One region of the Rhizobium sp. FG113 genome, then DNA from elsewhere that is predicted to be linked to it. Evidence: predicted binding sites of a transcription regulator. Region 1 holds the regulator's gene; each other region holds the start of a gene.
What was found. Region 1 encodes LexA, which represses DNA repair genes until DNA is damaged. Its sites were predicted from a motif close to TGTTCNNNNTGTGTTCNG; they were not measured.
Positions count from the first base shown of each region.

Region 2: a site for LexA is predicted at 2,997-3,014, ahead of ACODTZ_RS19290 (ImuA family protein). Genes of this name have one in related genera too.
Region 3: a site for LexA is predicted at 8,541-8,558, ahead of uvrA (excinuclease ABC subunit UvrA). Genes of this name have one in related genera too.

Region 1 is NZ_JBMDKV010000003.1:198,825-209,180, forward strand. It holds gene lpxB (lipid-A-disaccharide synthase) at 1-787, shown strand, start outside; gene gltA (citrate synthase) at 821-2,110, opposite strand; gene ACODTZ_RS11220 (ComEC/Rec2 family competence protein) at 2,405-4,852, shown strand; gene lexA (transcriptional repressor LexA) at 4,846-5,571, opposite strand; gene ACODTZ_RS11230 (VOC family protein) at 5,771-6,655, shown strand; gene kdsA (3-deoxy-8-phosphooctulonate synthase) at 6,652-7,494, shown strand; gene eno (phosphopyruvate hydratase) at 7,649-8,923, shown strand; gene ACODTZ_RS11245 (FtsB family cell division protein) at 9,079-9,399, shown strand; gene pdhA (pyruvate dehydrogenase (acetyl-transferring) E1 component subunit alpha) at 9,546-10,356, shown strand, end outside.
Region 2 is NZ_JBMDKV010000008.1:83,691-94,046, forward strand. It holds gene leuD (3-isopropylmalate dehydratase small subunit) at 1-208, opposite strand, end outside; gene ACODTZ_RS19265 (VOC family protein) at 336-764, opposite strand; gene ACODTZ_RS19270 (hypothetical protein) at 902-1,144, opposite strand; gene ACODTZ_RS19275 (HpcH/HpaI aldolase/citrate lyase family protein) at 1,257-2,180, shown strand; gene ACODTZ_RS19280 (DUF1737 domain-containing protein) at 2,192-2,398, shown strand; gene ACODTZ_RS19285 (metallopeptidase family protein) at 2,435-2,872, opposite strand; gene ACODTZ_RS19290 (ImuA family protein) at 3,036-3,986, shown strand; gene ACODTZ_RS19295 (Y-family DNA polymerase) at 4,027-5,454, shown strand; gene ACODTZ_RS19300 (error-prone DNA polymerase) at 5,451-8,900, shown strand; partial or broken gene ACODTZ_RS19305 ((2Fe-2S)-binding protein) at 8,995-9,389, shown strand; gene bfr (bacterioferritin) at 9,355-9,840, shown strand; gene ACODTZ_RS19315 (RNA pyrophosphohydrolase) at 9,897-10,356, opposite strand, start outside.
Region 3 is NZ_JBMDKV010000010.1:76,524-86,879, forward strand. It holds gene ACODTZ_RS21625 (apolipoprotein A-IV repeat region-like domain-containing protein) at 1-3,365, shown strand, start outside; gene ACODTZ_RS21630 (hypothetical protein) at 3,488-3,799, opposite strand; gene gyrA (DNA gyrase subunit A) at 4,100-6,913, opposite strand; gene ACODTZ_RS21640 (MarC family protein) at 7,139-7,783, shown strand; gene ACODTZ_RS21645 (single-stranded DNA-binding protein) at 7,853-8,413, opposite strand; gene uvrA (excinuclease ABC subunit UvrA) at 8,688-10,356, shown strand, end outside.

The DNA.
Region 1 (10,356 bases):
ATACCGCGCGCAGCGCATGCTGCCCTATATCGATCATGTGCTCGCCGTGCTGCCCTTCGAGCCCGAGGTGATGCGCAAGCTCGGCGGTCCGCCGACAAGCTATGTCGGCCATCGCCTGACCGCTGATGTCGATGTTCTCGCGACCCGCAAGGCGAGGGCGGCAAGCAAGCCGCGCCCCGCGCATGAGCCGAAGACGATCATGCTCCTGCCGGGCTCGCGCGGATCAGAGATCACGAAGCTCTTGCCCTATTTCGGCGACGCAGTGGCCGAGCTCTCCGCCCGCAACGAAGGCATGCGCTTTGTCCTGCCGACAGCGCCGCGCCGCGAGGCCATGGTGCGCGAGATTATCAAGGATTGGCCGGTCAAGCCCGACGTGGTGACGGGCAAGGACGACAAGTGGAAGGCATTCGCCGAGGCCGACGCCGCCATGGCCGCATCCGGCACTGTCATCCTGGAACTGGGGCTTGCAGGCGTCCCCACGGTCTCGGCTTATAAGGTCGATTGGATCATCAAGCTGATGACTGGCAAGATCAAGATCTGGACGGCGGCGATCCCGAACCTCGTCGCCGATTACGCGGTCGTGCCCGAATATATCAACGAAGTCGTGCGCGGCGCGAGTTTCACCCGCTGGGCCGAGAAGCTCTCATCCGACACCTTGCCGCGTCGCTCGATGATGGAGGGATACGATCTCGTCTGGGAGCGGATGCAGACCGAAAAACCGCCCGGCGTCCACGCCGCGGAAATCGTGCTCCATGTGCTGAAAAACAAAAAACCCGGTCACAACTGACCGGGTTTCTTTTTAAGCTTCGATGCGTCGAGATTAACGCTTGGAAACCGGAACGTAGTCGCGCTGCGCTTCGCCGATGTATAGCTGGCGCGGACGGCCGATACGCTGCTGGGGATCCTCGATCATTTCGTTCCACTGTGCGATCCAGCCGACGGTGCGCGCGAGAGCGAACAGAACGGTGAACATGGTCGTGGGGAAGCCGAGAGCCTTGAGCGTGATACCCGAATAGAAGTCGATGTTCGGATAGAGCTTCTTCTCGATGAAGTATGGATCGGTCAGCGCGATGCGCTCGAGTTCCATGGCGACGTCGAGCAACGGATCGTCCTTGATGCCGAGCTCGCCTAGCACTTCATGCGTGGTCTTCTGCATGATCTTGGCGCGCGGGTCGTAGTTCTTGTAGACGCGGTGGCCAAAGCCCATCAGGCGGAACGGATCGTTCTTGTCCTTGGCGCGGGCGATGTATTCAGGGATGCGGTCAACCGTGCCGATTTCCTGCAGCATGTTGAGAGCCGCTTCGTTGGCGCCGCCGTGGGCAGGGCCCCAGAGGCAGGCAATGCCGGCTGCGATGCAGGCGAACGGGTTTGCGCCCGAGGAGCCGGCGAGACGAACGGTCGAGGTCGAAGCGTTCTGCTCGTGGTCTGCGTGCAGGATGAAGATGCGGTCCATGGCGCGGGCAAGCACCGGATTGACCACATATTCCTCGCAAGGAACGGCAAAGCACATGCGCAGGAAGTTGGACGCGTAGTCGAGGTCGTTCTTAGGGTAAACGAAGGGCTGGCCGATATGGTACTTGTAGGCCATGGCGGCGATCGTCGGCATCTTGGCGATCATGCGCAGCGAAGCGACCATGCGCTGGTGCGGATCGGTGATGTCGGTGCTGTCGTGGTAGAACGCCGACAGGGCGCCGACGCAGCCGCACATGACGGCCATCGGATGCGCGTCGCGGCGGAAGCCGGTGAAGAAGCGGCTCATCTGCTCGTGCACCATTGTGTGGTGCGTCACGCGGTAGTCGAAGTCTTTCTTCTGCGCGGCCGTCGGCAGTTCGCCGTAGAGGAGCAGGTAGCAGACTTCGAGGAAGTCGCCCTGTTCGGCCAGCTGCTCGATCGGGTAACCGCGATGGAGCAGAACGCCCTCGTCGCCGTCGATATAGGTGATTTTCGATTCACAGGATGCGGTCGAGGTGAAACCAGGATCGTACGTGAAGGAAGCCGTGTTCTTGTAGAGGGCGCCGATATCGATGACATCAGGTCCGATCGTGCCGCTCTTGACCGGCAGGTCGACCGTTTTCTCACCGAGTTTTAGTGTTGCGCTTTGATCCGTCATTCTGATCCTCCAAACTGGCGGTTGGCGCCTTAAAAGCGCCATAGGGTTAAGCGTCGTCTGCGATAGCTATATGATCGCGCGCCTAATGCCAAGTTACCGTGATGCCATTTTGTGCATCGCAGTATCAACTTTTGAGCACTGCTGAGATGCCGTCTCCGCATAGCGGAAGCCAATGATAATCCTGACATTTTCGATGGTTTTATTTCCCGTTTGAATTCAAACGATTATAGTTGCGTTTCGGTTCCGCTGGCCTCATTCTGATTGCAGGTCAGGGTGGCTTTCGGGTGTCGTTGCATGCCGGAGTTGAATGCCAGTCACGTCGTTTTGATGCCACCCGAAGCGGCGCAAATTGCCAATTTGCCGGCCGTACCAGGGCAAAATGCCCGTGCCATAATGACGCGCGCGCCGTTGACGCAGTCGACGTCGGGTTTTCTGAGTCGCGCAAGCCGAGGGATCGGCCGCCAGGCAGCCGTTGCAGCACAAGCGTTCAGCACGGAATTCGATCACGGCCGCTTCTTCCTGGCGTCGCCCATCTTCCTCGGCGCTGGCGCCATCGCCTGGTTCCGCCTTGCTGTCGATATCCCGCCCTCACGGCTCCTTGCCTGGGCTGTGCTGTTTGGTCTCGTCTTCGTTCTGGCGGGCGCTGCGCGCGTTGCCACCCGCCGTGTGGCGATATCAGGCCTGCTAGTCGTCCTTGGCATGTTCGCGGCGCAACTCGAGACCTGGCGCGCTGATACCGTCGTGCTTGATACAGCGGTGACGACGACTGTGACCGGCCGCGTGGAACGGCGCGAGGGCGACGACAACGGCCGCTGGCGCTATATCTTAAGGGTAACGCGCACGGACGAGCCCTCTCTCAAGCGGCCGCCACAGCAGGTCTCGCTGGTCGCGCGCGCAGGAGCGCCCGTTGGGGTCGGTGGCTGGTTGACCGGCCGCGTGCGCCTCACGCCGCCGGCAGGACCTGCGCTCCCCGAACTCAACGATTTCGCCTTCTCTGCCTATTTCGACGGCATCGGCGCCAACGGCTTCTTCTACGGCATGCCGCAGACCATCGCGTCGCAGACCGATATCGCCGATCTCTCTGCCGCCGATCGCGCCGTGGAATGGCTCTACGGTCTGCGCAGCCGGATTGGCGACCGCATCCGCAGCATCCTGCCTGATGATACCGGCGCCTTCGCCGCCTCGCTGGTCACCGATGAGAGACGTGCCATCTCCAACGAGACGACGGAGGCGCTGCGCCAATCCGGCCTCGCCCATATCGTGGCGATATCAGGCCTCAACATGGCCCTGTCAGCCGGCATCTGCTTTGTCGGGCTGCGGCTGTTCTTTGGACTGTTTCCTGGCTTCGCGCAGGCCTATCCGACCAAGAAGTTCGCCGCCGGCAGCGCGCTTCTGGCGTTGACGGCCTATTACATGATCTCAGGCTTCGCGGTCTCGGCCGAGCGCGCCTTCATCATGATGGCGATCATGCTTGTCGCGGTGCTGTTCGATCGCCCCTCGATCAGCCTGCGCAACATCGCGCTCTCGGCGCTGCTGATCATACTGATGTCCCCATCGGAGGTGCTCGGTCCCAGCTTCCAGATGTCCTACGCCGCGACACTGGCGCTGGTCGCGGGCTTTGCTGTCTGGACCAGGAGGCGGCCTCGCGAAAGCGTTCTTCTCACGCATCCCGCGATAAAGCCGGTCATGGTCACGCTTCGCTTCTTCGGCGGCATCGCGCTGACCTCGATGATCGGCGGTTTCTCGACGGCGCTGTTTTCGATCGAGCATTTTCACAGGTTGAGCGGCTACGGCCTTCCCGCCAACCTGCTCGCCATGCCCGTCATCTCCTTCATCGTCATGCCTTTCGGAATGCTCGCGATGTTAGCGACGCCCTTTGGTCTGGACGCGCCACTATGGACCGTCGCGGGCTTCGGGCTGGATCTGGTGATCGACATCGCCAAGATGGTTTCCGGCTGGGGCGGCAGTGTCGATATCGGGCGGATACCGCAGTGGTATTTCGCGATCGCCGTGCTCGGCTTCCTAGTCTGGGGGCTGATGCGGACACGGCTGCGATGGATCGGTGCTGTGGGGGCCGCGCTTGCAACGCTCGTCGTTGTTCTGCTGCCTGCGGCATCTGCGCCTGAGCTGGTCGTCTCCGAGGACGGAAGCCTCGTGGCAGCAGTTACAGGCGACAGTCTCGCCAGCAACCGCGAACGCCCGCCCGACTTCATCTTCGGGCAATGGCAACGCGCGCTCGCGATCGAAGAACACAAGCCGCCTGACATGCTTGAAGGCGAGGCCTTGCCCATCCCGAAGAGGGGAGAGCCACGACCAAGGCTGACACTGAAACAACAAGGCGAAGCCCGCGCCATGATGCGCGATGCCGCAGCGTCCACAAATGACAGCGCTTTTCAGTGCCTCAAGACGGCCTGGTGCGTAACATCGCTCGACAGCGGCTACATCATCGCAACGCTCGAAAACGCCGCCTATCTCGGTCCCGCCTGCGATGTGGCCGATATCGTCATCACGCCTGTCCGTCTGCGCCAGGCGACATGCCGTTCCGGCGCAATGCTATTGACCGGCGAAACCCTCAGGCGATCAGGCGCCGTCGAAATCCGCATCGACGAGCAGGGGGCGCCTGTCGTCAAAACCGCTTATGAAAGCCTCGGTCGTCCCTGGATGCGTCATCGCGCCTATGACTGGCGCAACGACAGCTTCAGCGATGATCCGTCACCAACTAGTGACGTCACCACTCAGTGATACCGGCGAATAAGCCCGACGAGCTTGCCCTGAACCTTGACGCGGTCGGGCCCGAAAATACGCGTTTCGTAAGCCGGGTTCGCGGCTTCCAGCGCGATCGAGGCGCCCTTGCGGCGGAAGCGCTTCAGCGTCGCTTCCTCGTCATCGACAAGCGCCACAACGATATCGCCGGGGTTGGCGGTGTTGCCGTTGCGGATGATGACGGTGTCGCCGTCGAAAATGCCGGCTTCGATCATCGAGTCGCCCTTGACCTCGAGCGCGTAGTGCTCGCCGGAGCCGAGCATGTCGGCGGGGACGGTGATGTCGTGGGTGTTGTTCTGGATCGCCGAGATCGGCACACCGGCGGCGATGCGGCCCATGACGGGAACGGACGCTGAGTTGCCGTTGTCGGCGCTCGGCGCGGCCTTCGGGGCAGGGGCTGCGGCCACCGGCTGCGGCTTGCCGAGGCTGCCTTCAATGACGCTCGGCGAGAAGCCGCGTCGCGGCTGCAGGCTCGGATTATAGGCTTCCGGCAGCTTGATGACCTCAAGCGCGCGCGCTCGGTTCGGCAGCCGGCGAATGAAGCCGCGCTCTTCCAGCGCGGTGATCAGCCGGTGAATGCCGGATTTTGATGCGAGATCGAGTGCATCCTTCATTTCATCGAAGGATGGCGGAACGCCCGACTCTTTCATCCGCTCATGAATGAACAGAAGCAGTTCTTGTTGCTTGCGTGTCAGCATCGAAATGAACCCCAGAGTCGTGAAACAAAGCCAGAACGGACACTATATGTTCCATATGTGTTCCGCAAGTGCCTAAATTTTCGTAAAACTTGGCTCGGAATCGTCGCGATTTTGCACTTCATTCGATTTAACCGCGCCGGCCTCTTGCATTGTGGCGAAAGCCAGCGCACATCTCTGCCGATTTCGGGAGGATTTGCCGATGAGTGACCCCCATCCCCTGGACCACGTGGTGCTGCCGGTCGTCAACATCGAGATGGCGCGCGAGCGCCTGGGCAAGCTGGGCTTCACCGTCGCCGCCGATGCGCGGCACCCTTTTGGCACCGAGAATGCCTGCGTCTTCTTCGCCGACAAAACCTATATCGAGCCGCTCGGCATCACCAGCCTGGAGACATACGAGGCGGCCATCGGTGACGGCAACGTTTTCACCGCTCGCGACCGCGCCTTTCGCTTCCGCTGCGGCGACGACGGCCTGTCGGCGATCGTTTTCGGCACGCCGGATGCCGATAGCGATCACACCCGCTTCATCGACGATGGCATGAGCGGCGGCGAGATGCTGCAGTTCGCCCGGCAGATGAAGATGCCGGATGGTTCTGAAGCGACCGCGGCGTTCCGCCTGGCTTTCGCGGCCGATCTGCGCGCACCCGATTTCTTCCTCTTCGCCTGCCAGCGCGTCAACCCGCTGCCCAGCGACCGCAAGGCCTTGGAAAAGCACGCAAACGGTGTGTTGGGTATCCTGTCGATCGTGCTCTCGTCGTCCGATCCCAAGGCGTTCGCGCCGCTGTTGCAGCTGGCGTCGGATGCGCAGGCGTTCCGCGAGGAGGCATTCGGCGTCAGCCTGGATGCCGGCAACGCCCGCATTAATATCCTTTCGCCGGATGGTCTGAACGCTTACTACGATCTCGCCGAGCCCAAGGCCGATCGCGGCCTGCGCGGCGCGGCGATTGTCTTTTCCGTTGCCGATCTCGCCGTGACAGAGGCGCATTTGGCTGCTAACGGGATCACCTATACACGCAAGAACAATCGAATTCTGGTGAAGGCAGCACCCGGCCAGGGCGCGCTCTTCGCCTTCGAGGAGAAACGATGACTGAAACCAATTCCGAAGTGGCCGTTGGCGAAGGCGCCGGCCGTGTGGTGTTTTCCAACACCGGCAAGCTGTCGCTGATCGCCGGCCCCTGTCAGATGGAAAGCCGCGACCATGCCTTCATGATCGCCGGCACGCTGAAGGAGCTCTGCGACAAGCTCGGTATCGGCCTTGTCTACAAGTCCTCCTTCGACAAGGCCAACCGCACCTCGCTGTCGGCCCAGCGCGGCATCGGGCTTGAAACGGCGCTTGAAGTGTTCGCCGATCTCAAGAAGGAATACGGTTTCCCCGTTCTCACCGACATCCACACCGAGGAGCAGTGCGCCGAAGTCGCCACTGTCGTCGACGTGCTGCAAATTCCGGCCTTCCTTAGCCGGCAGACGGACCTGCTGGTCGCCGCCGCAAAGACCGGCCGTGCCATCAACGTCAAGAAGGGCCAGTTCCTGGCGCCTTGGGACATGAAGAACGTGCTGGCCAAGCTGAATGCCAGCGGCAACCCGAACATCATGCTGTGCGAACGCGGCGCTTCCTTCGGCTATAACACGCTGGTCTCCGACATGCGCTCGCTGCCGATCATGGAAGCCATGGGTGCCCCTGTCGTGTTCGATGCGACCCACTCGGTGCAGCAGCCGGGCGGGCAGGGTGGCTCCAGTGGCGGCCAGCGCGAATTCGTGGAAACGCTGGCGCGTGCCGCTGTTGCCGTCGGTGTCGCCGGTGTGTTCGTCGAGACGCACGAAGATCCCGATAACGCGCCGTCGGATGGTCCGAACATGGTCTATCTCAAGGACATGCCGCGCCTGCTGGAGAAGCTTCTGGCCTTCGACGCCATCGCCAAGGGCTGACGTTCAAAAGACTGACACGTTCGTGTATTAGGCCACGAGGAATAAAGCGGCGAAGCATGCGCAAAACGGCCCCAAACTGGCATTGTAATTTGCGCATCTTCGATTAAAGACGAATTTCAAACGATTTATCCACCCCTCAAGCAGAGAAGAGCCGATGACCGCTATTACCGATATTATCGCCCGCGAGATTCTCGACAGCCGTGGTAACCCCACCGTCGAAGTCGATGTCTATCTCGAAGATGGCAGCATGGGCCGCGCCGCCGTTCCATCGGGCGCGTCGACCGGCGCTCATGAAGCCGTCGAACTCCGCGATGGTGGCAAGCGTTATCTCGGCAAGGGTGTCGAAAAGGCCGTCGAAGCCGCCAACACGGAAATCTTCGACGCCATCGGCGGTATCGACGCTGAAAACCAGATCCAGATCGACAACATCATGATCGAACTGGACGGCACGCCGAACAAGTCGCGCCTCGGCGCCAACGCCATCCTCGGCGTTTCGCTCGCTGTCGCCAAGGCTGCCGCCGAAGCTGCCGGCCTGCCGCTCTACCGTTACGTTGGTGGCGCTTCCGCTCACCTGCTGCCGGTTCCGATGATGAACATCATCAACGGCGGAGCGCATGCCGACAACCCGATCGACTTCCAGGAATTCATGATCCTGCCGGTTGGCGCTGATTCCATCCGCGAAGCCGTTCGCATGGGCTCGGAAGTCTTCCACACGCTCCGCAAGGAACTCGCGGCCCAGGGTCACAACACCAACGTCGGCGACGAAGGCGGCTTCGCACCGGGCCTGAAGAGCGCTCCTGAAGCCCTCGACTTCATCATGAAGTCGATCGAGAAAGCCGGCTACAAGCCTGGCGAAGACATCCATCTCGGCCTCGACTGCGCCTCGACCGAATTCTTCAAGGACGGCAAGTACGTTCTCGAAGGCGAAGGCCGCACGCTGGAGCCGGGCGCAATGGCTGAATACCTGGCACAGCTCGCTGCCCAGTACCCGATCATCTCGATCGAAGACGGCATGGCTGAAGACGACTGGGATGGCTGGAAGGCTCTGACGGATCTGGCCGGCAAGAAGGTTCAGCTGGTTGGCGACGATCTCTTCGTCACCAACTCGGCTCGCCTGCGCGACGGTATCAAGATGGGCGTCGCCAACTCGATCCTCGTCAAGGTCAACCAGATCGGTTCGCTGACGGAAACGCTCGACGCCGTCAACACCGCGCACAAGGCAGCCTACACCGCCGTCATGTCGCACCGTTCTGGCGAAACCGAAGATTCCACGATCGCCGATCTCGCTGTCGCGACCAACTGCGGTCAGATCAAGACCGGCTCGCTGTCGCGCTCGGATCGTCTTGCCAAGTACAACCAGCTGATCCGCATCGAAGAAGGCCTCGGCCCACAGGCGCAGTACGCCGGCCGTTCGATCCTTCGCGGCTAATCGCCCGAATTCAGGAATTTGGCTGAAATCAAGCATTTGGAACCCGCGCCCCAACCGGCGCGGGTTTTTTGTTGCGCCACGTTCATAGTCAACGGACGGTTAATCTCTGCCCGGTAGTCTTCTGGTCAAGGGTAATGCGTTTCGAGAATGCGTGTATGTGGACCAAGCATCATAAGAAGAAAAAGATCGGCCGTTTCGTCATCCCGGCGATGGCGGTCGCGTTTCTCTCCTACTTCGGCTACCATTGCATCCATGGCGACTACGGCCTGCGCGCGACCGAAGTGTTCGAGCGCCAGCGCATCACGCGCGAAAGAGAGCTGGCGGTGCTTAAAAATAAGCGCGAGCACCTTGAAAAGCAGGTGGCGCTCCTAAGTGATGGTTCCATGGACAAGGACATGCTGGACGAGAAGGCCCGTCTGCAGCTGAACTTCTCCCGCGCCGACGAGATCGTCATATTCAATCATTATTCGAATTAACCGGATTCCGGTTAATCGAAATAAATTGATATTTATCAATGCTTTACCGCTGAATACGAGCCATGCAATTATGGCATTGCTGCGGCGAAATTTCTTCCCTATGGTGCGCACCACCCAAGAACCGATAAACCCATAGGGAGGGTTGAATGGCTCCGCGAAAAAACGCGACCGTTTCCAGCCGTAAGACAAGCGCAAAGCCTGCAGCCAAGGCATCGAATGGTGGCCCGGTGGCCGATTTCGATCGTGACGAAGAGCTCAAGGCCTATCGCGAAATGCTGCTCATCCGCCGTTTCGAAGAGAAGGCGGGCCAGCTTTACGGCATGGGCTTCATCGGCGGTTTCTGTCACCTTTATATCGGCCAGGAAGCTGTCGTCGTCGGCATGCAGATGGCGCAGAAGGAAGGTGACCAGGTCATCACCGCTTACCGCGACCACGGTCACATGCTGGCAACCGGCATGACCGCACGCGGCGTCATGGCCGAGCTGACCGGCCGCATCGACGGCTATTCCCGTGGCAAGGGCGGCTCGATGCACATGTTCTCCAAGGAGAAGCATTTCTACGGCGGTCACGGCATCGTCGGCGCCCAGGTGTCGCTCGGCACCGGTCTCGCCTTCGCCAACCGCTATCGCGGCAATGACAGCGTCTCGATCGCCTATTTCGGCGACGGCGCCGCCAACCAGGGCCAGGTCTACGAGAGCTTCAACATGGCTGCTCTCTGGAAGCTCCCGATCATCTACATCATCGAGAACAACCGTTACGCCATGGGCACCTCCACGGCCCGCGCCACGGCGCAGTCGAACTACTCGCTGCGCGGTTCCGGCTTCGGCATTCCCGGCGTCCAGGTCGACGGCATGGATGTTCGCGCCGTCAAGGCTGCGGCCGACGAGGCGCTCGAGCATTGCCGTTCCGGCAAGGGTCCGATCATTCTCGAAATGCTGACCTATCGCTATCGCGGTC
Region 2 (10,356 bases), on a different contig from region 1:
TCTTGGCGTTCTGGTAGGCCGGCTTGTTGAGGACGAAATCCTCGTTCGGCGTGCCGTCTTCATTGTAGCGGGCTTCCGCGAAGAGACCTTTGCCGAGGCCAGTGCGCTTGATCGTCTTCAGGTAATCCTTCGGGATGATCATGTCGGTGTCGATGTTGACAACCGGCAGAGGGGCGGCAACGCCCGTCAGCTTGGTGAATTTTTCCATGGCATGGCCTCCAGTTTGGCAGAGATAGTGTGTTGATCAGCGTTTAGTCCAGTTTCCCGGCAAAATGAAGGGGAATCTGCAGCCCCGGCCAGCGCCCCGAAGAATCGTTCGGCCGGGCGCGACTGATCTAGCCGGCCTTGGCGGGCTCGTTCATCGCCCAGGAGACGCCAAAGGGATCGCGCAGCTGACCATAGCGATCGCCCCAGAACATGCGCTCGACGGGCATGACGGCCTCGACGCCGGCCTTGACTGCCCGATCCCACCAGAAATCGATATCGTCGACCACGAGCTGCAGCGAGAAACCCTGATGTGGCCGAAAGGGATGGCCGTGCTCGGAATAGGCATCGCTCAGCATCAGCGAGCTGCCGTTGATATAGAGATGCACATGCATCGTGCGTCCATTTTCATCGGGCGGAACGACGAATGCCTGCTCGGCGCCGAAAGCTTTGCTGTAGAATTCCGCCGCCTTCAGCGCGCCGTCGACAGTGATGTAGGGGAGCAGCCCGTTCTTGACCGGCGGCATGGCCATCTGGCCGGTTTGCGTTTCGCTTTCCATGCAGTCCTCCATTGATGCCTGGGCGTGATGCTTGTGCAGCCACAAGCCTTGCCGCATCTAGGACGCGCGAGCAAAACGCCAGCCGACAGACCGAATGAAATAAATTCGGGACGCCAGAAGCGATCAGAAAGAGGCGATCAGAGATCGATGATCGTGCCGCGACCGTCGTTCCAGATGCGCATGGGTTGACCATCGCGCGTCTTGGACTTCGCCCTTGCACAGACCGGAGCCGCCTTCATCTTCAGCGAGAGCGCGCGGCCGACCATCAGCACCGTCAGAATGGCGCCAACGGCGAGCGTCACCGAAAAAGTGAGGAGCGCCAATGCTGCAAATGCGGTGATGCCTGCAAGCAAAAGGAAGACGGAACGAATATTCTGCATGGGTTTGAAACCTTTCTAGGAAAGGAATGTGGTCCTTCGTCTTGTCTTCTGCAAGATAAGCATGGCTTTTTGTTGTCTTGCCATCGGTCACAAAGCTTGACACACATTCGTGATGAGCCAGTCTCCCCTCACCCGTTCGATGAATCTGCGCCGCTCGGTGCTGAGCGTTCCCGCGATCAACCCACGTGCGATTGAAAAGACCCATCAGCTTGATTGCGATGCAGTGATCTTCGACCTTGAGGATTCCGTGGCGCCCGAGAAGAAGGCCGAAGCGCGCGAAAACCTGGCCGCTTTCTTCCAGGGTAAACCGCTGGAGGGTAAGGAACGCATCATCCGCATCAACGGCCTCGACACCAACTGGGGCCGCGCCGACATGGAGCTTGTGAGCGCGCTGGAGCCGGATGCCGTTCTGCTGCCCAAGGTCAACGAACCGCAGGACGTCATGTCGGTCAGTGATCTTCTTGCGGATGCCGATGCGCCTGATGAAGTGCGGATCTGGGCGATGATCGAGACACCGCGCGGCATCCTCAATGCCGCGGCGATCGCCGAGGCCGGGCGAACGGCGGGCTCAAGGCTCGATTGCTTCGTCGTCGGCCTCAACGACCTCAGAAAGGAAACCGGCGTTCTGCCACAGCCCGGCCGGCAGTATCTCGTGCCCTGGCTGATGCAGGTGATCCTGGCCGTGCGCGCTTACGGCCTCTGCGCCATCGACAGCGTCTTCAACGATTTCAAGGATATCGATGGCTTCGACACCGAATGCGCCGAGGCACGCGCCATGGGCTTCGATGGCAAGATGCTGATCCACCCCGCGCAGATCGAGCTCGCCAACCGGCATTTCGGCCCGGACGCATCCGCCATCGCCGAAGCGGAAGTGATCATGAAAGCCTTCGCCGACCCCGCCACGGATGGCCTCAACGTCATCAATGTCGGCGGCCGCATGATCGAGCGGCTGCATCTTGTCCAGGCGGAAACTCTGGTTCATAAAGCCCGCCTGATTGCAGAACGCCAGAAGGCAAAACGCCAGACGGCAAACTGAAAGACGATGTGATGAAGCTCTACCGCCTTCTGACCGGCCAGGACGACGCCGCCTTCTGCCACCGCGTAACCGATGCCCTCAACAAGGGTTGGTCGCTGAACGGCTCGCCGGCCATGACCTTCAACTCGCAGACCGGCCAGGTGATGTGCGCCCAGGCGATCGTCAAGCATGTCGAAGGCAAGGACTACCATCCCGACATGAAGCTCTCCGAGCAGTAAGATTTGCTGTCGGAGGGCGCCTGAAGAGCCCAGCGCCTAGCGCTCGGCCGCCTCTTCCGCGCTCGCTTCGATCCGCTCCATGTCGTCGTCGCTGAGACCGAAATGGTGGCCGATCTCATGGATCAGCACGTGGGTGATGATATCGCCTAGCGTTTCGTCGTTCTCGGCCCAGTAATCGAGGATCGGCCGCCTGTAGAGGCGGATGCGATTGGGAAGTTCGCCCGTTTCCATGGTGAAGCGTTCGGAAATCCCGCGCCCCTCGAACAGGCCGAGCAGATCGAACGGCGTTTCCAGCGCCATGTCCTCGAACACCTCGTCGTCAGGGAAGTCTTCGATCTCGATCGTGAGATTGGTGGTCAGCGCACGGAATTCTTCCGGCAGGTGGCTGTAAGCCTCCATCGCCAGGGACTCGAACGTGCTGATTGTCGGAGCGTGGCGATCCTGCCAATTGCCGCTCTGGTCTATGCGAGCCATAAAAGCTCCTTTCCTTTGCCGCCCATATAGAGCCTTTGCCGCTGATTTTCGAGAGCGGAATCAAGGGCAGGAATAAATTCACATCAAACGGCTGTTGACTCTTCGGCCGAGCTCTGGAATCCATAAGAACATAATAGGAACATCCGATAGATGGAGTGACGTCGTGGCACAGTCGGCCGTGGCGCGCGAGCGGCTTTTTGCGCTCCGCGAAACCATTGCAAAGCTTGAAGGAAAACCGGTGCCCGCATTGGCGGCGGCGGAAAACCAGGCTTTGGCCGACACAGTTCTCGACAAGCCCAATAGCGAAGACGCCCTGCGCCTGCCGCTTGGCATCCCCGCTCTGGATGAGGCGCTCGACGGCGGTCTGCCGCTCGATGGCCTGACCGAAATCCGCACGACGCTGCTGCGCAATGCCGGCGCAAGCAGCGGCTTCGTTCTGGCGATCGCGGCCATGCTCCAGCATGGGCAAGAGGAGGGGGCGAACGCGCACCTGCCGATCCTCTGGATCGCCGACACGGTGGCGACGATGGAGGCGGGACGGCCCTATGCCGTCGGCCTCAGCGATTTCGGCCTGAAGCCGCGGCTCTTCCTGCACGCCGCGCCGAAAAAGCTTGAGGATGCGTTGTGGCTGGCGGAAACCGCCGTCGAAAGCGGCGTCTTTCCGGCCACCATTCTCGAAGTTCGCGGCAATCCCAGGCCCTTCGGCCTGACGGAAAGCCGCCGTCTCAACTTGCGGGCAAAGGCGTCTCGCCGCCCGCTTTTCCTGTTGCGGCAGGCAGCGGAGGAAGAGGCCAGCAGCGCCATCTTCCGCTTTCTTGCCGAACCCGCGCCATCTGCGGCGCGGCCCTTGCCTGATGGTTCGATGCTGGGCGGCAGCATCGGCAATCCGATCTTTCGCATCACCCTGGAGAAGAGCCGAAACCCGGCTCCCTTCTCCATTCTTCTGGAGTGGAACCCCCATGACCGCCGGTTTTTCCCTGTCCGCCCATCAGCCGACACTCGCTTTTCAGGCGAACGCTCAGCGCATTCTGGCGCTGCATTTTCCGCATTTGCCGACCGATCGCATATCCAGGAAGAAGTGGGGTCTCGCCTGGCGTTTGCGCAATCGTCCTGAGACGCCGCCGATCGTCTGTTCCGGCCGCCACGCCAACACCATGCGGCTGACGGCGCTGGACGAGGCAGCCGAGGCGATCAATCTGAAAAAGAGCATGGGTGTCGCCGAAGCCCGCGCCATCCACCCGACGATCGAGGTGATCGAAGAAGACCCGGCCGCCGACCTGCGCTTTCTCGAGGGCATCGCCGATTGGTGTGACCGCTATACGCCTCTGGTGGCGCTCGACGGCAGGGATGGCCTGTTTCTCGATATCACCGGCTGTGCCCACCTCTTCGGCGGCGAAAAGGCGCTGCTCAAGGATATCCTGTCCAGGCTCTTTCAAATGGGCATCGACGTCCGGGGCTCGATCACCTCCTCCCCTGGCCTGTCATGGGCGGTCAGCCGCTTCGGCCAGGGAGGCGTGATCCACGCGGATGAGACGGAACGGGTCGTTGCTCCCCTACCGGTCGCCGCACTTCGCCTCTCGGACGACACGATCGCAGCGCTCACCAAGATGGGCCTGAAATACATCGGCGACCTGATGGAAACCCCGCGGGCGCCGTTGACCCGTCGTTTCGGCGCAAGCGTGCTGTTGCGGCTTGACCAGGTGCTTGGAACGGATGAGGAGCCGATATCTCCGCGCCTGCCCGTCGCCAGCCTCTCGGCCGAGCGCCGCTTGATGGAGCCGGTCGCCGCGGAAGAGGAGATTCTGGCCGTCACCGACCAGATCGCCCATGCGCTGAAACCGTCACTGGAGGCACGCGGCGTCGGCGGTCGCGTTTTCGAACTCGTCCTGTTCCGTGTCGATGGCAAGGTCTTCCGCATCGCGGCCGGCACGACAAGGCCGCTGCGTGAACCAAGGCGCATCGCCGTCCTCTTCACCGAACGCCTGCAGGCCGTCCATGACGATCTCGATGCCGGCTACGGATTTGAGATCCTGCGCCTCAATGTCCTGCGCCACGAAAATTTCGATACGGCCCAGAGCGATTTCGAGGGGCACCGTCAAACGGACGCATCGCTGGCCATCTTCGTTGATCGCGTTTCGGCAAGGCTCGGTGTCGATTGCCTGCAAACCTTTCAGTTACGCGAAAGCCATATACCAGAAAGGGCGGTTATTCTCGTCCCCGCGATCGACGCTTTATCGGCATCCCGAATTGAGCAAATCATTACACCACCAGCGCGCAGCGAAAGACCGGTCCGTCTCTTGCAACGGCCGGAACCCATGGATGCTTTCGCCGTAGAGGTTCCCGACGGCGCACCCGCCAGCTTTCAATGGCGCCGCATGCGCCACCGCGTCGTCAAAAGCGAGGGGCCTGAACGGATTGCCGAAGAATGGTGGATGAAAGACAAGACCGATGACAAGGATAAACCCTCGCGCGATTATTTTCGCATCGAGGACGATCAGGGCTATCGGTTTTGGATCTATCGCGAAGGCCTTTACGGCTACGATGAAAAGCAGAGCTGGTACATGCATGGAATGCTCGCATGAACGCCGGTTTTTTCGAGATTGGCGCCAAGACGAATTTCTCCTTTCTGGAAGGTGCATCCAAGCCTGAGGAGATGGTGCTGCAGGGCACGCTCCTGAAGCTGGGCGGTCTCGGCATTGCCGACACCAACTCTGTGGCCGGCGTCGTCAGGGCGCATGCCCAAGCCAAGGCGATCAAAGAAAAATACGAGCGAAAACAGCAGGGACGGCTGCAGGGGGACGAGAAGCCAGAAACCGTTCTCGACCCTATTCGCTTTCAGCCGGGTGCTCGTCTCGTTTTCTCGGATGAGACCCCGGACATTCTGGCCTATCCACAAGACCGAAAAGGCTGGGCCCATCTTTGTCGCCTGCTGAGCGCCGGTAATCTGCGCGCGGAAAAGGGCAGTTGCCTCTTGCAGGAGGCCGATCTTGTCGAATGGGGAGACCGGATGATGCTGGCGCTTGTTCCCACCCCATCAATCGCCGACGATATTGGTCGTCACCCCGCTTTCGAAGCCTGCCTCCAACGCCTGCGGGAGCGTTTCCAGGGTAAGTTCCACATGGCACTGACGCCCGCTTATGACGGCCGCGATAGGCGCGTTTTTTCCGTTCTTTCCATGCTGGCCGCCCGCAACCGTGTGCCTCTCATCGCCACCAACCAGCCGCTATTTCACGAAGCGGCTCGCCGCCCCTTGTCGGACGTCGTCACCTCGATACGTGAACACGTTCCGATCTATAAGGCAGGCTTCCTGTTGGCGCCGAATGCAGAACGCCATCTGAAGGACGAACGTGAAATGAAGCGTCTCTTCAGGGATCATCCGGACGCGGTCATCAACACACAAAGGTTCTTCGCCGGGCTGAGTTTTTGCCTCGATGACCTGCAGCACAATTACCCGGATGAAAACGACGAGGGTGAAACCCCTTACGAGACACTTGAACGCCTGACCTGGGCCGGAGCCGCCAGACGTTTTCCAGAGGAGATGAAGGAGAAAACCAGAGCGCAGATCCGCTATGAACTGGAACTAATCAAGGAAAAACAATACGCGCCTTATTTCCTGACGGTCCACAGGATCATCATGCATGCCCGATACAAGCTACATGTTCTTTGCCAGGGCCGAGGCTCGGCTGCCAACTCGGTCATCTGCTACTGCCTGGAAATCACCGAGGTTAATCCGGAGAAGAATAAGCTTCTCTTCGACCGCTTCATGTCCACGGACCGCGACGAGCCTCCCGACATCGATGTCGATTTCGAGCACGACCGGCGTGAAGAGGTGATCCAGCACATATACCAGCGATACGGAAAGGAGCATGCCGGGCTTACGGCGGCCGTGACCAGCTACCGCACGCGTTCCGCAGGGCGGGAGGTCGCAAAGGCGTTTGGCCTGTCGGAAGACGTCCAATCGGCGATTGGCAGTCTGGTCTGGGGCTGGTCTGACGACAAGCTTTCGGAACGCGAGGCCAAGGCTGCTGGTCTTGATACCGGAAACGTCGTGACCAACAACGTGCTGAAATATGCCTCAGAGCTTCTGAGCTTTCCCCGCCACCTCACCCAGCATGTCGGTGGTTTCGTCATCACTCGCGATCGGCTCGATGAAGTCGTGCCCATCATGAACACGGCCATGCCGGACCGTTACATGATCGAGTGGGACAAGGACGATCTCGACAATTTGAAGATATTGAAGGTCGACGTTCTGGCACTCGGCATGCTGACCTGCCTGCGCAAGGCCTTCGACCTTCTTCTGCTGCATTATGACGAGAAGAAGACCCTCGCGGATCTCGGCAATGCCAAACACGAAGACGAAGAGCCCGTCTATGACATGATCTGCCGGGCCGATACGCTCGGCGTATTCCAGATCGAAAGCCGGGCGCAGATGAGCATGCTGCCACGCCTGCGCCCAAGAGAGTTCTACGATCTGGTGATCGAGGTGGCGATCGTCCGGCCCGGCCCGATCCAGGGCGACATGGTCCACCCATATCTGAAGCGACGAGAGCAACGACGGCAAGGTATCCCGATCGACTATCCGAGCCCGGAACTGGAAGGTGTTCTTGAGCGGACACTTGGTGTTCCACTCTTTCAGGAACAGGCCATGCAGATCGCTATTACCGCGGCCGGCTTCAAGCCGGCGGAAGCCGATCAGTTGCGCCGGGCGATGGCGACCTTCAAGCGAACCGGCACGATCGGCAATTTCGAAAAGCGCTTCATCGACGGCATGATGTCCAAGGAGATCTATTCGAAAGAGTTCGCACAGCAATGCTTCAATCAGATCAAGGGTTTTGGCGAATACGGCTTTCCGGAAAGCCACGCGGCCTCCTTCGCGCTGCTCGTATACGCCTCCTCCTGGGTGAAGGCCTATTACCCCGATGTCTTCTGTGCGGCCATGCTGAACTCGCAGCCGATGGGCTTTTACGCGCCTGCGCAGCTGGTCCGCGACGCCAGGGAACACGGCGTGGAGATCCGGCCCGTCGACATCAACAGCTCGGATTGGGACTGCCTCCTGGAAGGCGGACGCTTCGATGGCCGTCGGATCGACTTTCGCCATCGCGAAATGACTGATGTCATCAAGGCCAACCACGCCGTCCGCCTCGGCTTTCGCCAGGTAAAGGGATTATCCGAGGATGCCATACGGGAGAAACTGATGGCGCATCGGGGATACGGCTATACCTCCATCCGTGATCTCTGGCTGCGCTCGGGCCTCGACAAATCCGATATCGAGCGGCTGGCGGATGCGGATGCCTTCAACAGCATCGGCCTGTCCCGGCGTGAAGCGCTATGGGCCGTCCGCGCGCTCGATGTGAAGAGCGCGGCCGAACGTTTGCCGCTTTTCGATCAGACATCCCATCTCGATCTGCAGGTCGAGCCTGAGGCCAAACTGCCTGAAATGCTGCCGGGCGAGCAGGTGGTCGAGGACTACCGATATCTGTCGCTATCTCTCAAGGCGCACCCTCTGTCCTTCCTGCGCGACGAACTGCGTGGGATCGGCATCACCCGCAGCGTCGACCTGCTCAAGGTGCCGAACGGCCGTTGGGTAACGATCGCCGGCCTGGTATTGGTGCGCCAGCGCCCGGGCTCGGCCAAGGGCGTCATCTTCATGACGCTGGAGGATGAAACAGGCGTGGCCAATGCCATCGTCTGGCCGAAGACCTTCGAGAAATACCGCGCCATCGTCATGGGCGCCCGGCTCGTCAAGATCCGCGGCAAGCTGCAGAGCCAGAGCGGGGTGATCCATACGGTTGTCGATCACATCGAGGACATGACGCACGCTCTGGGGCTGCTCCAGAAGGAGGCCAATCGCTTCGGAGTCTGCGACCGCTCGGACGAAGCGCGCCGGCCGACCGCCGATCCCCGGCAGAAGAAGCTCAATGAGACATTGGAGAAGGCGGTAATGGAAAAAAGAATAACCACGCGGGACAATCGAGGGCGGGATGAAGCCACGGCCTCAGTCATGCCGAAGGGACGTAATTTTCATTGATTTTCAATATCGAGTCCGATCGGACATCGTCGCAAGCGGAGAGCCGTCCGCTTTAATTGGATCGTAAGCGAGCCGGAAGGTGGGCGAAGCGGGAGTGCCTGAATATGAATCTTTCTTGACAACGAGCGTCTTCTTTAGCAAAAAGACGATAGTCATTGTCATGTTTGGAATGAAGACGTGCTTGTCTGCAGCTGCAATTACATAACCGACACTGAAATCCGGGAGGTTATCAACAGCCTTCTCGATGAGGACTGTTGGCAGCTTATTGTCCCTGCGAAAGTCTACCATGCCATGGAGAAACGCGGCCGTTGCTGCGGCTGTTTCCCGAATGTGGTCGACATCATCATTCAGACGACCGAGGACTATCACGCCCGTCGCCACTCGACGGATGCCGAAATATTTGATTTCATGTCCCGCCTCAGAAACTTCCATGAAGAAAACAGGAGAGCGGACATTGAAAGGCGACAAAAAAGTCATCGAGCGGCTTAACGAGGCCCTCTTTTTGGAGCTTGGTGCTGTCAATCAGTACTGGGTTCACTATCGTTTGCTCGAGGATTGGGGCTACACCAAGCTTGCCAAGAAAGAGCGCGCTGAATCGATCGAAGAAATGCAGCACGCCGACAAGCTCGTTGCGCGCATCATTTTCCTAGAAGGCCATCCCAATCTGCAGACGCTTGCGCCCCTGCGCATCGGCCAGAACGTCAAGGAAGTTCTGGAAGCGGATCTCGCCGGCGAATATGACGCCCGCACCGCCTACAAGAAATCCCGCGATATCTGTCATGAGGCCGGCGACTACGTTTCCATGAAGCTCTTCGAAGAGCTCCTCATGGACGAGGAAGGCCACATCGACTTCCTCGAGACGCAGCTTGAGCTGCTCGGCAAGATCGGCGAAGCCAAGTATGGCCAGCTGAACGCCGACTCGGCCGACCAAGCTGAATAATCAAGTCACAGGAGCCGGTCGCCCAGGCGGCCGGCATCCAAATCAGGCACCATCAATCAGGCAGCCGGCAATCCGGCGAGATGGCTGAACTCGCCGACCACCTGTTCGTAGACGCCGCGCTTGAAGGATACGATCAGCTCCGGCAGCTGCGCCATCGGCTTCCAGTCCCAGGCGTCGAATTCCGCGGAATGCCCGCCCGGCGGCGGGTTGATGGCGATCTCGCTCTCATCGCCATCGAAGCGGAAGGCGAACCAGCGCTGCGTCTGTCCGCGAAATTTTCCCTTCAGCCCGATGCCGATCAGCTGCGGCGGCAGATCATAGTTGATCCAGTCTTTCGCCTCGGCAAGCAGCGTCACCGTCTTCATCCCCGTCTCTTCATAAAGCTCGCGGTAGGCCGCCGTCAGCGGGTCCTCGCCCTTGTCGATGCCACCCTGCGGCATCTGCCATAGCTGCGGCGACCCGTCATATTCCGAATTCTCCGCCGGGATTCGGCGGCCGGCCCAGACGAGCCCGGCC
Region 3 (10,356 bases), on a different contig from region 1:
AGGCCATCAACTTGACGCTCAACGAAGCGCACAACCAGATCGGCGAAACGCTCTCCGACCAGGCGACGACCATCGGCGCCTCGATCGCCGCAAGCGTCAGCATGCTTGAAATGTCGCTGGAAGATCGCGAAGCCTCGATCCGCCAGGCGATCGACAACAGCGCCCAGTCGCTGGAAGACCGCCTGCGCGACAGCACCGGCAACATCGCCGGTCGCTTCCAGACCGCAGCCGACGAAATCTCCCGCTCTACCGAGAGCTTCGCCTCGCACCTCGACCAGTCGATCGAGGGCATGACCGGCCGCTTCGCCGATACCGGCTCGCGCGTCGAAGCCGGCCTCGCAGCACTTGAAAACCGCATCCGCGACGGCGTCGGCGGTGTTGCCCAGCAGGTCGATGCCGCAGGCGAACGCCTGACCGGCACGCTGACGGATGGCATCTCCAGGCTCGGCGCGCTGAGCGACGAGACCTCCGGCCGCATCGCCTCCGCCGTGGATGACAGCATTGCCAAGTTCTCCGAGACGATTGATGGCCGTACCAGCCACCTCGCCTCCGAGATCGACAGCCGCGCCGCCAGCCTGACTGATGGCATCGACGCCCGCACCGCAGGCATCGGCGAAGCCATGGACCGTGGCACCGCCAAGATCGACGAACGCCTGTCCACCATGGACCGCGCGCTCAACGTCGGCCTTGATGCCGTCAACCGCACCATCGAAGGCAAGGCTGCCGGCCTCGCCGCCTCGCTGCGCAGCGCGGTTGCCGACACCACGCAGGGCATGGACGAAGAAGCCACGCGCGCCGCGGCCTCCCTCAGCCAGACCGGCCAGCAGTTCGCCGAAGGCCTCGACGCCAAGAGCAACGATTTCGCCCGGTCGATGGGTGAGCGCTCCGAGCAGATCGTCGGCCGCGTCTCCGAGGCGCAGAACCGCCTCGCCGGCCAGGCCGCGGCCGTCGCCCAGACCTTCTCCGAAGCGGGCAACGCCATCATTAACAAGGTGGCCGAGGCCGAAACGCTGGTCAGCGGCCAGGTCGGTGCCATCTCCAAGGCACTGAACGACGCGCAGAACACCTTCGCCAGCCACGGCACCGATATCCGTACGACGATCGCAAGCGCCAGCGAAGAGATCGCCTCCACCATGGCCGATGTCGACCGTGCGCTCGAAGCACGCGGCAATGCGATCCGCAGCGGCCTTGAAGAGCGCTCGCGCGAACTCGATGGCACGCTCAACACGGTTGAGCAGGCGCTCGAAGCGCGTGGAAGCTCCATCCGCGCCGCCCTCGACGACCGCACCCGCGAGCTGAACTCCATGCTCGCAGGCCGCACGACCGAATTGTCGCGCATTCTCGACGAGACCGCCCGCCCGATGATCGATCGCTACGCGCAGACCGGCCGCGACGCCGCAGCGCAGATCACGTCTGCCGGCGAACAGAGTGCTGCACAGATCACCGCCGCCAGCGAGCAGAGTGCCGCACAGCTCACGGCGGCGAGCGACCAGAGCGCCGAGCGCCTGCGTGCCGAAAACACCGCTTTGATCGACGCGATCAACGCCCGCACCGAACGCGCCACCTCGGCCGTCGATGCAATCGAAAACAGCCTGCTCTCCAACGTCAACCGCCTGATCGACCGCCTGTCCGACAACAGCATGGTCATGGGCCAGATGATGAGCCGCGCGGCCGAAGAGCTGAGCGCAGTGGACGGCCGCCTCGGCGACACCACCTCGCGCTTCACCGACTCGGCCTCCAAGGCGGCTGAAATGGTCGCGGCCTCGACCCGCCTTCTCGAAGGCAAGGTCGATCGCCTGTCCGACATCTCCGGCCAGACGCTGTCGCAGGTCGGCAGCATCATCGGCCGCTTCGACGAGCACTCCAAGGTTCTGACGCAGGCCTCCAGCTTGCTCGGCGCCGCCCAGTCCAACCTCGTCTCGACGCTGGAAGATCGCGAATCCGCGCTGCAGACGCTCTCGGTCGGCCTCGTCCAGCGCTCGGAAGACATCGAAAAGACGATGCGCGCCCTCGGCAGCATGGTCGACTCTGCCTTCGATCGCGCCGAACAGCGCTCGAACCAGGTCAGCCACAATCTGCGCCAGGACGTCCAGTCCTCCTTCGCCGATATCAGCACCACGCTCTCGGATGCCGAAAAGCGCGCCGCCGAAGCAGCCGAAGCGATGCGCAGCAGCGTCAGCAAGGCCAGCGAAGACGTCAACGCGACGCTCGACACCACGCTTGGCAATGCCGAGCGCCGCTCCGGCGAACTCGCAAACCGCGTTCGCGGCGGCCTGACGGCGTCGCTGTCGGAAGTCGAGCGCATGATGGGCGACGCAGGTCGCCTGTCGGATGGCGCGGCACAGCAGATGCGTGAATCGCTGCGCGAAGCCGTCGACGAGGCCGTCGCCCGCTTCTCCGGCGCCACCGAGGAAATCCGCCGCTCCGCCGGCGATATCCGCAAGGAACTGGACATGACGCGCAGCGAGCTGAAGCGCGGCGCATTCGACCTGCCCGAGGAAGCCAAGGAGAGCGCCGCCGCCATGCGCCGCGCCGTCTCCGAGCAGATCAAGGCACTGCAGGACATCTCGCACATCGTCGGCCGCTCGACGCAGCAGCTCGAGGTTTCCGAGCCAGCCGCCCGCACGCTCGCCCAGCCCCAGCAGCCGCAGCCTGCCCCGCGCCAGGCGCCGGTGCAGCCCGCGATCCAGCAGCAGCCGCAGCCGGCTCCCGTTCCGGCCCCGGCCCCCACGCCGCTGCCGACCCCGGCCGCCGCCGCCATCCCGCCCTCCTCGATCGAAGGCTTCGGCCTGCGCGGTTCGCTCGGCACTGCGGCAGCAACGCCTGCGACGCCGCAGCGCGCTCCTGCTGTGACCCAGGCGCCTGCCGCATCGCCGGCATCCGGTGGTTGGATCAGCGACCTGCTGCGCGGCGCATCGCGCGACGAGAGTGCAGAAGAAGCAGTTGCCCGCCAGCCGGCACCCCGCGTAGAGGCACCAGCACCCCAGGCGCCGCGCGCCGGCGACAACCGCAATCCGCGCCATGTGGTGGAATCGCTGAACTCGCTCTCCGTCGACATCGCCCGCGCCATCGATCACGATGCCTCGGTCGATCTGTGGCGCCGCTACCAGCGTGGCGAACGCGACGTCTTCACGCGCCGCCTCTACACGCTGAAGGGCCAGCAGACCTTCGACGAGATCAAGCACAAGTATGACCGCGAGCCGGAATTCCGCACCGCCGTCAACCGCTACATCGCCGACTTCGAAAAGCTGCTCGCCGACGTCGCCCGCACCGACCGCGACCGGACGATCACCCAGTCCTACCTGACCTCCGACACCGGCAAGGTCTACACCATGCTCGCCCACGCGGCAGGCCGCCTGAACTAAGGCGCAACGAGAGACAAACAAAAAGGCCGCATCGGAAACGATGCGGCCTTTTTGTTCTGTTGGCTTGGGCTGAACGCTCAATGTCCGCAACCATCGCCGCACCAGATAACGGCGCCGGAAGCTCACTCCGCGGCAGCATTCTCCGTCAGCAAATGGCAAAGACTTGCCATTACCTCAGCAGCCTCCTTCAGCCCGGAGGCCACCACATGATCCGGCACGCCGTCGTCGATCAGCGTCGCAAGCTCTGCGAGGTCGTAGACGATGTGGCCGCGCCGTAGCTCGTTCTGGGCGAGATCGATGCCCAGTTCGGCATGCATGCGATGGATCGCTCTCGCGGCCGATATGACGAGCATCCGCTTCTGCGAGGCGTCGGCCACGTCAAGGCGATCCGAGGCTCGCGCGGTCTCTTGCGATTGCAGCAGATACGGGTGCATGACGTCCTCCTACTGGTCATCGAGCGATCGGCGGGCAGATCCTCCATCATGCCAGCGAATCGCCATTTAGTTGCATACTGAGGAATATTCACCAAAAACAACGCGGACTGCAACCCAGGGATTTATCAAGAAAAACAACATCTCTTTCGCCGTCCGCAGAGCCATCGACGTCCGCGCGGAAAGCTCGCTGAGAGCGGCGCCAAGGCCTCCGCAAGTCAAACAAAAAGGGCCGAACCCATAAGGTCCGGCCCTTCTATTTCAATTCACATCCACCCACCGGAAACCCGGTACGCGGAATTCTTACGCCTCGGCGTCCGGCGGCGTTTCGTCACCGGCCTCTGCGGCAGGCTCCTCGCCCGGCACAACGGCGGTCTCGTCGCCGTTCTCGGCACCTTCCTCGACCTCGTCTTCCGGATCGCGGATGCGCTCGACCGATACGACCTTCTCGTCCTTGGCGGTCGAGAAGATGGTCACGCCCTTGGTCGCGCGGCTGGCGATGCGGATACCACCAACCGGCACGCGGATGAGCTGACCACCATCCGAAACCAGCATGATCTGGTCGTTGTCGTCGACAGGGAAGGCGGCGACGAGTTCGCCGATTTCGCCCGTCTTCGACGTATCGGTGGCGCGGATGCCCTTGCCGCCACGGCCGGAGATGCGGAAATCGTAGGACGAGGATCGCTTGCCGTAGCCCTTCTCGGAAACCGTCAGCACGTACTGTTCGCGTGCCTTCAGCTCTTCGTAGCGCTCGTCGCTCAGCTGTCCCTCTTCGGTGACTTCCTCACCGACGAGCGCGATTTCTTCCGCCTCGCCCGTCGTCAGGCGACGCTCATTGGCAGCGCGCTTGAGGTAGGCGGCGCGTTCCCACGGCTCGGCATCGACATGGCCAACGATCGTCATCGAGATGATGCGGTCGTTGTCGCCGAGGTTGATCCCTCGTACGCCGATCGAGTTGCGGCCCGCGAAGACGCGGACGTCGTCGACCGCAAAGCGGATGCACTGGCCGAGCGCCGTCGTCAGAAGCACGTCGTCATGCTCGGTGCAGGTCTCGACGGAGAGGATTTCGTCGCCCTCTTCCTCGAGCTTCATCGCGATCTTGCCGTTGCGGTTGACCTGGACGAAGTCGCTGAGCTTGTTGCGGCGCACGGTGCCGCGCGTCGTCGAGAACATCACGTCGAGCGTTGCCCAGCTGTCCTCGTCCTCCGGCAGCGGCAGGATGGTGGTGATGCGCTCGCCTGGAGCCAGCGGCAGCATGTTGATCATCGCCTTGCCGCGAGAGGTCGGCGTGCCGATCGGCAGGCGATAGACCTTTTCCTTGTAGACGATGCCGCGCGAGGAGAAGAACAGAACTGGCGTATGCGTGTTGAGCACGAATAGCTGGCTAACGAAGTCTTCGTCACGCGTGGTCATGCCGGAGCGACCCTTGCCGCCGCGGCGCTGTGCGCGATAGGTCGTCAGCGGCACACGCTTGATGTAGCCGAGATGCGAGACGGTGACGACCATGTCCTCGCGGGCGATGAGATCTTCATCGTCCATCTCGAGACCGCCATCCATGATCTCGGTGCGGCGCGGCGTGCCGAACTCGTCGCGGACAGCAGCAAGCTCGTCCTTGACGATCGACTGGATGCGCACGCGCGACGACAGGATATCGAGGTAATCCTTGATTTCCTCGCCGATCTTGTTGAGTTCGTCGCCGATTTCATCGCGGCCAAGGGCCGTCAGACGGGCGAGACGCAGTTCGAGAATGGCCCGTGCCTGCTCTTCCGAGAGGTTGTAGGTCATGTCTTCGTTGATGCGGTGACGCGGATCGTCGATCAGGCTGATCAAGCTTTCGACGTCATGCGCCGGCCAGCGGCGGGTCATCAGCTCTTCGCGGGCGGACTGCGGATCCGGTGCCTGGCGGATGACGCGGATGACTTCGTCGATATTGGCGACAGCGATCGCCAGACCGACCAAGACGTGCGCGCGCTCGCGAGCCTTGCGCAGCAGGAACTTCGTACGCCGGCTAACGACTTCCTCGCGGAACGAAACGAAGGCGCGCAGCATGTCGAGCAGCTGCAGCTGTTCCGGCTTGCCGCCGTTCAGCGCCACCATGTTGCAGCCGAAAGAGGTCTGCAGCGGGGTATAGCGATAGAGCTGGTTCAGGATGACGTCGGCATTGGCGTCGCGCTTCAATTCGACGACGACGCGATAGCCCTGACGGTCGGATTCATCGCGCAGGTCGGAGATGCCCTCGATGCGCTTGTCGCGCACCAACTCGGCCATCTTCTCGATCATCGTCGACTTGTTCACCTGATACGGGATCTCGGTGATGATGATCTGCTCGCGATCGCCGCGCATCGGCTCGATCGTCGCGACACCGCGCATGATGACAGAGCCGCGACCCGTCTCGTAGGCCGAGCGGATGCCGGAACGGCCGAGGATCTTTGCGCCGGTCGGGAAGTCTGGACCAGGGATGATCTGCATCATCTCGGGCAGTTCGATCGCCGGATCGTCGATCAGCGCGATACAGCCATTGATGACTTCGACGAGATTGTGCGGCGGAATATTGGTCGCCATGCCGACGGCGATACCGCCGGCGCCGTTGACGAGCAGGTTCGGGAATTTCGCGGGGACGACCACGGGCTCGGAGAGCGTGCCGTCGTAGTTATCGCGGAAATCGACCGTTTCCTTGTCGAGATCGTCGAGCAGCGAATGCGCGGCCTTCTCGAGGCGGCATTCGGTGTAGCGTTCGGCCGCCGGCGGATCGCCGTCGACGGAGCCGAAATTGCCCTGGCCGTCGATGAGCGGAAGGCGAAGAGACCAGTCCTGCGCCATACGCGCCAGCGCGTCGTAGATCGCGGTGTTGCCGTGCGGATGGTATTTACCCATCACGTCCCCGGTCACGCGGGCGCATTTAACGTATTTCTTGTTCCAGTCGATGCCGAGCTCGGACATGCCGTAGAGGATGCGCCGGTGCACGGGCTTGAGGCCGTCGCGCACGTCAGGAAGCGCGCGGCTGACGATAACGCTCATCGCGTAATCGAGATACGACCGCTGCATTTCCTCCATAATGGAGATGGGCTCGATGCCTGGCGGGAGCTTCCCGCCGCCGGGGGGTGTTTGCTCAGTCAAAATGGATCACATCTCTTCTAGAATCACTTGAAGATTTATAGCGGAAAGGCTGTTCCTAAGCCAATTTTGCAGGAAGTTTTGAACAGGCTTTTACGGTCTAATCAGGGCAAATCGAGGCTTATCCGCCCCAGTCACCATCACGCACGCCGCGACATTTGCAAAATCGGTTTGCCCACATCACAATCGCGCGAAAACCAAGCCCGGATATGGGTATACGGAGACATGATGGCAAGCGCCGACCAACTGATCAACGCCTTCACAACCCTGCTCGTGACGATCGATCCGCCCGGCCTCGCGCCGATCTTTCTCGGCCTCACGGTCGGCATGAGCAGAGCCCAGCGCAAGCAGGTGGCGTTGCGCGGCACGATCATCGCTTTCATCATTCTTGCCGTCTTCGCACTCTTCGGATCGAGCGTGCTTGGCGTGCTCGGCATCTCGATCGGCGCCTTCCGCATCGCCGGCGGCCTGCTGCTCTTCTGGATCGCCTTCGAAATGGTGTTCGAGAAGCGCCAGGATCGCAAGGAGAAGACGGGCACGGCCGCGATCACCGTCGACCATATCCAGAACATCGCCGTCTTCCCGCTGGCGATCCCGCTGATCTCGGGCCCGGGCGCCATCTCCGCGACCATTCTGATCGCGGGCTCGATGCAGACGGCTTTCGAACTCGCGCAGCTGATCATCGTGATCGCCGCAAGCCTGCTCTTGCTCTTCCTCGCGCTGCTGATCGCCGACCGGCTGGACCGTTTCCTCGGCGTCACCGGCCGCGCCATCCTGACCCGCCTGCTCGGCGTCATCCTGGCGGCGCTCGCCACACAGTTCGTCGTGGATGGCATCAAGTCGGCGATGAACCTCGTTCCCTCGCCCGTCTGAGCTTTCAGTTAAAACGCAAACGGCGCACCCCAAGGCGCGCCGTCTGAATCCTTGCGATCGGTTGCACGATCAAAACGGAATATCGTCGTCGAGATCGCGCGAGAAGTTGCCGCCACCGCCGGAAGACGAACCACCGCCCGAGCCGCCACGGCCCGACGACTGCGAAGGCGAACCGTAATCGTCGCCATAACCGCCGCCGCCACCGAAATCACCACCGCCGGCATTGCCGCCACGGCCACCGCCGTAACCGCCGCCAGAACGATCGCCGCCACCTTCGCCGCGTCCATCAAGCATCGTCAGCGTCGACCCGAAGCCCTGCAGCACGACTTCCGTGGAATAACGGTCCTGGCCCTGCTGGTCCTGCCACTTGCGGGTCTGCAGCGCGCCTTCGATATAGAGCTTGGCGCCCTTCTTGACGTACTGCTCGACGACCTTGCACAGGCCTTCGTTGAAGACGACCACGGTGTGCCACTCGGTCTTTTCGCGGCGCTCGCCGGAATTGCGGTCGCGCCAGGTCTCCGATGTCGCGATGCGGAGGTTGGCGATCGGCCGGCCGTCCTGCGTCCGACGGATTTCGGGGTCTGCACCCACGTTTCCGATCAGAATTACCTTGTTCACGCTGCCAGCCATACTTTTCACCTTCTTGTCGTGTTGCCGATATTGCGAAGATCGCAACATGCGCAACGAAATTGACAACACCTTACCCCATCGGCCTTCGCCGGTGTGCGGTTGAGCTTCGTTAATCCACAACGAAATTTGTTCTTTATTTGTTCTATTTTATCATTATCATCGTGTCAACGGAATCGAAAAGCGTGAACCACAGGGATATTCAGCCTCGACTCGCCAGCCGGCATCACTACATAAAGGCTCTTCTTATCCCCCCGAGACATTGAAGCAGAAGACGATGAGCGAACTGAAGACGATTTCAATCCGTGGCGCGCGCGAGCACAATCTGAAGGGCATCGACCTCGATCTGCCGCGCAACAAGCTGATCGTCATGACCGGCCTGTCGGGATCGGGCAAATCCTCGCTCGCCTTCGACACCATCTATGCCGAGGGCCAGCGCCGTTATGTCGAGAGCCTGTCGGCCTATGCCCGCCAGTTCCTCGAGATGATGCAGAAGCCCGATGTCGACCAGATTGACGGCCTCTCGCCGGCAATCTCGATCGAGCAGAAGACGACCTCGCGCAACCCGCGCTCGACTGTTGGTACCGTCACCGAGATCTACGACTATATGCGCTTGCTCTTCGCGCGCGTCGGCGTTCCCTATTCGCCGGCCACCGGCCTGCCGATCGAGAGCCAGACCGTCAGCCAGATGGTCGACCGCATCCTGGCCTTCGAGGAAGGCACGCGCCTCTTCATCCTCGCGCCGCTCGTGCGCGGCCGCAAGGGCGAGTACAAGAAGGAACTCGCGGAGCTCATGAAAAAGGGCTTCCAGCGCGTCAAGATCGATGGCCAGTTCTACGAGATCGCCGACGCCCCTGCGCTCGACAAGAAGTACAAGCACGACATCGATATCGTCGTCGACCGCGTCGTCGTGCGCGCCGATATCTCGGCCCGCCTTGCCGACAGCCTTGAAACCTCGCTGAAGCTCGCCGACGGCCTCGCCATCGCCGAATTCGCCGACAAGCCGCTACCGGTGGAGGAAACCGCCGCCGGCGGCTCCGCCAACAAGTCGCTCAACGAGACGCACGAACGCGTGCTGTTCTCCGAAAAGTTCGCCTGCCCGGTCTCCGGCTTCACCATCTCGGAGATCGAGCCGCGTCTCTTCTCCTTCAACAATCCGGCCGGCGCCTGCCCGACCTGCGACGGCCTCGGTGCGCAGCAGAAGATCGACGCCAACCTGATCGTGCCGGAACCCGAGCGGACGCTGCGCGACGGCGCGATCGCTCCATGGGCCAAGTCGTCCTCGCCCTATTACAACCAGACGCTGGAAGCGCTCGGCAAGCATTTCGGCTTCAAGCTCGGCGCCCGCTGGAACGACCTCTCCGCCAAGGCGCAGGACGTGATCCTCAACGGCACCGAGGAGAAGATCGAGTTCCATTATGTCGATGGCGCCCGCTCCTACACGACGCACAAGAATTTCGAAGGCATCATCACCAACCTCGAGCGCCGCTGGAAGGAAACCGACAGCGCCTGGGCGCGCGAGGAGATCGAGCGCTACATGTCGGCAGCACCCTGCCCGTCCTGCAACGGCTTCCGCCTGAAGCCGGAAGCGTTGGCCGTGAAAGTCAACAAGCTGCATATCGGCCAGGTCACCGACATGTCGATCCGGATCGCCCGCGACTGGTTCGAGACGCTGCCTGACAGCTTCAACGCCAAGCAGAACGAGATCGCCGTCCGCATCCTGAAAGAGATCAGGGACCGCCTGCGCTTCCTGAACGATGTCGGCCTCGAATATCTGAGCCTCTCGCGCAACTCCGGCACGCTCTCGGGTGGCGAAAGCCAGCGTATCCGCCTGGCCTCGCAGATCGGCTCCGGCCTCACCGGCGTTCTCTACGTGCTCGACGAGCCATCGATCGGCCTGCACCAGCGCGACAACGCCCGCCTGCTGGAAACGCTGAAGCACCTGC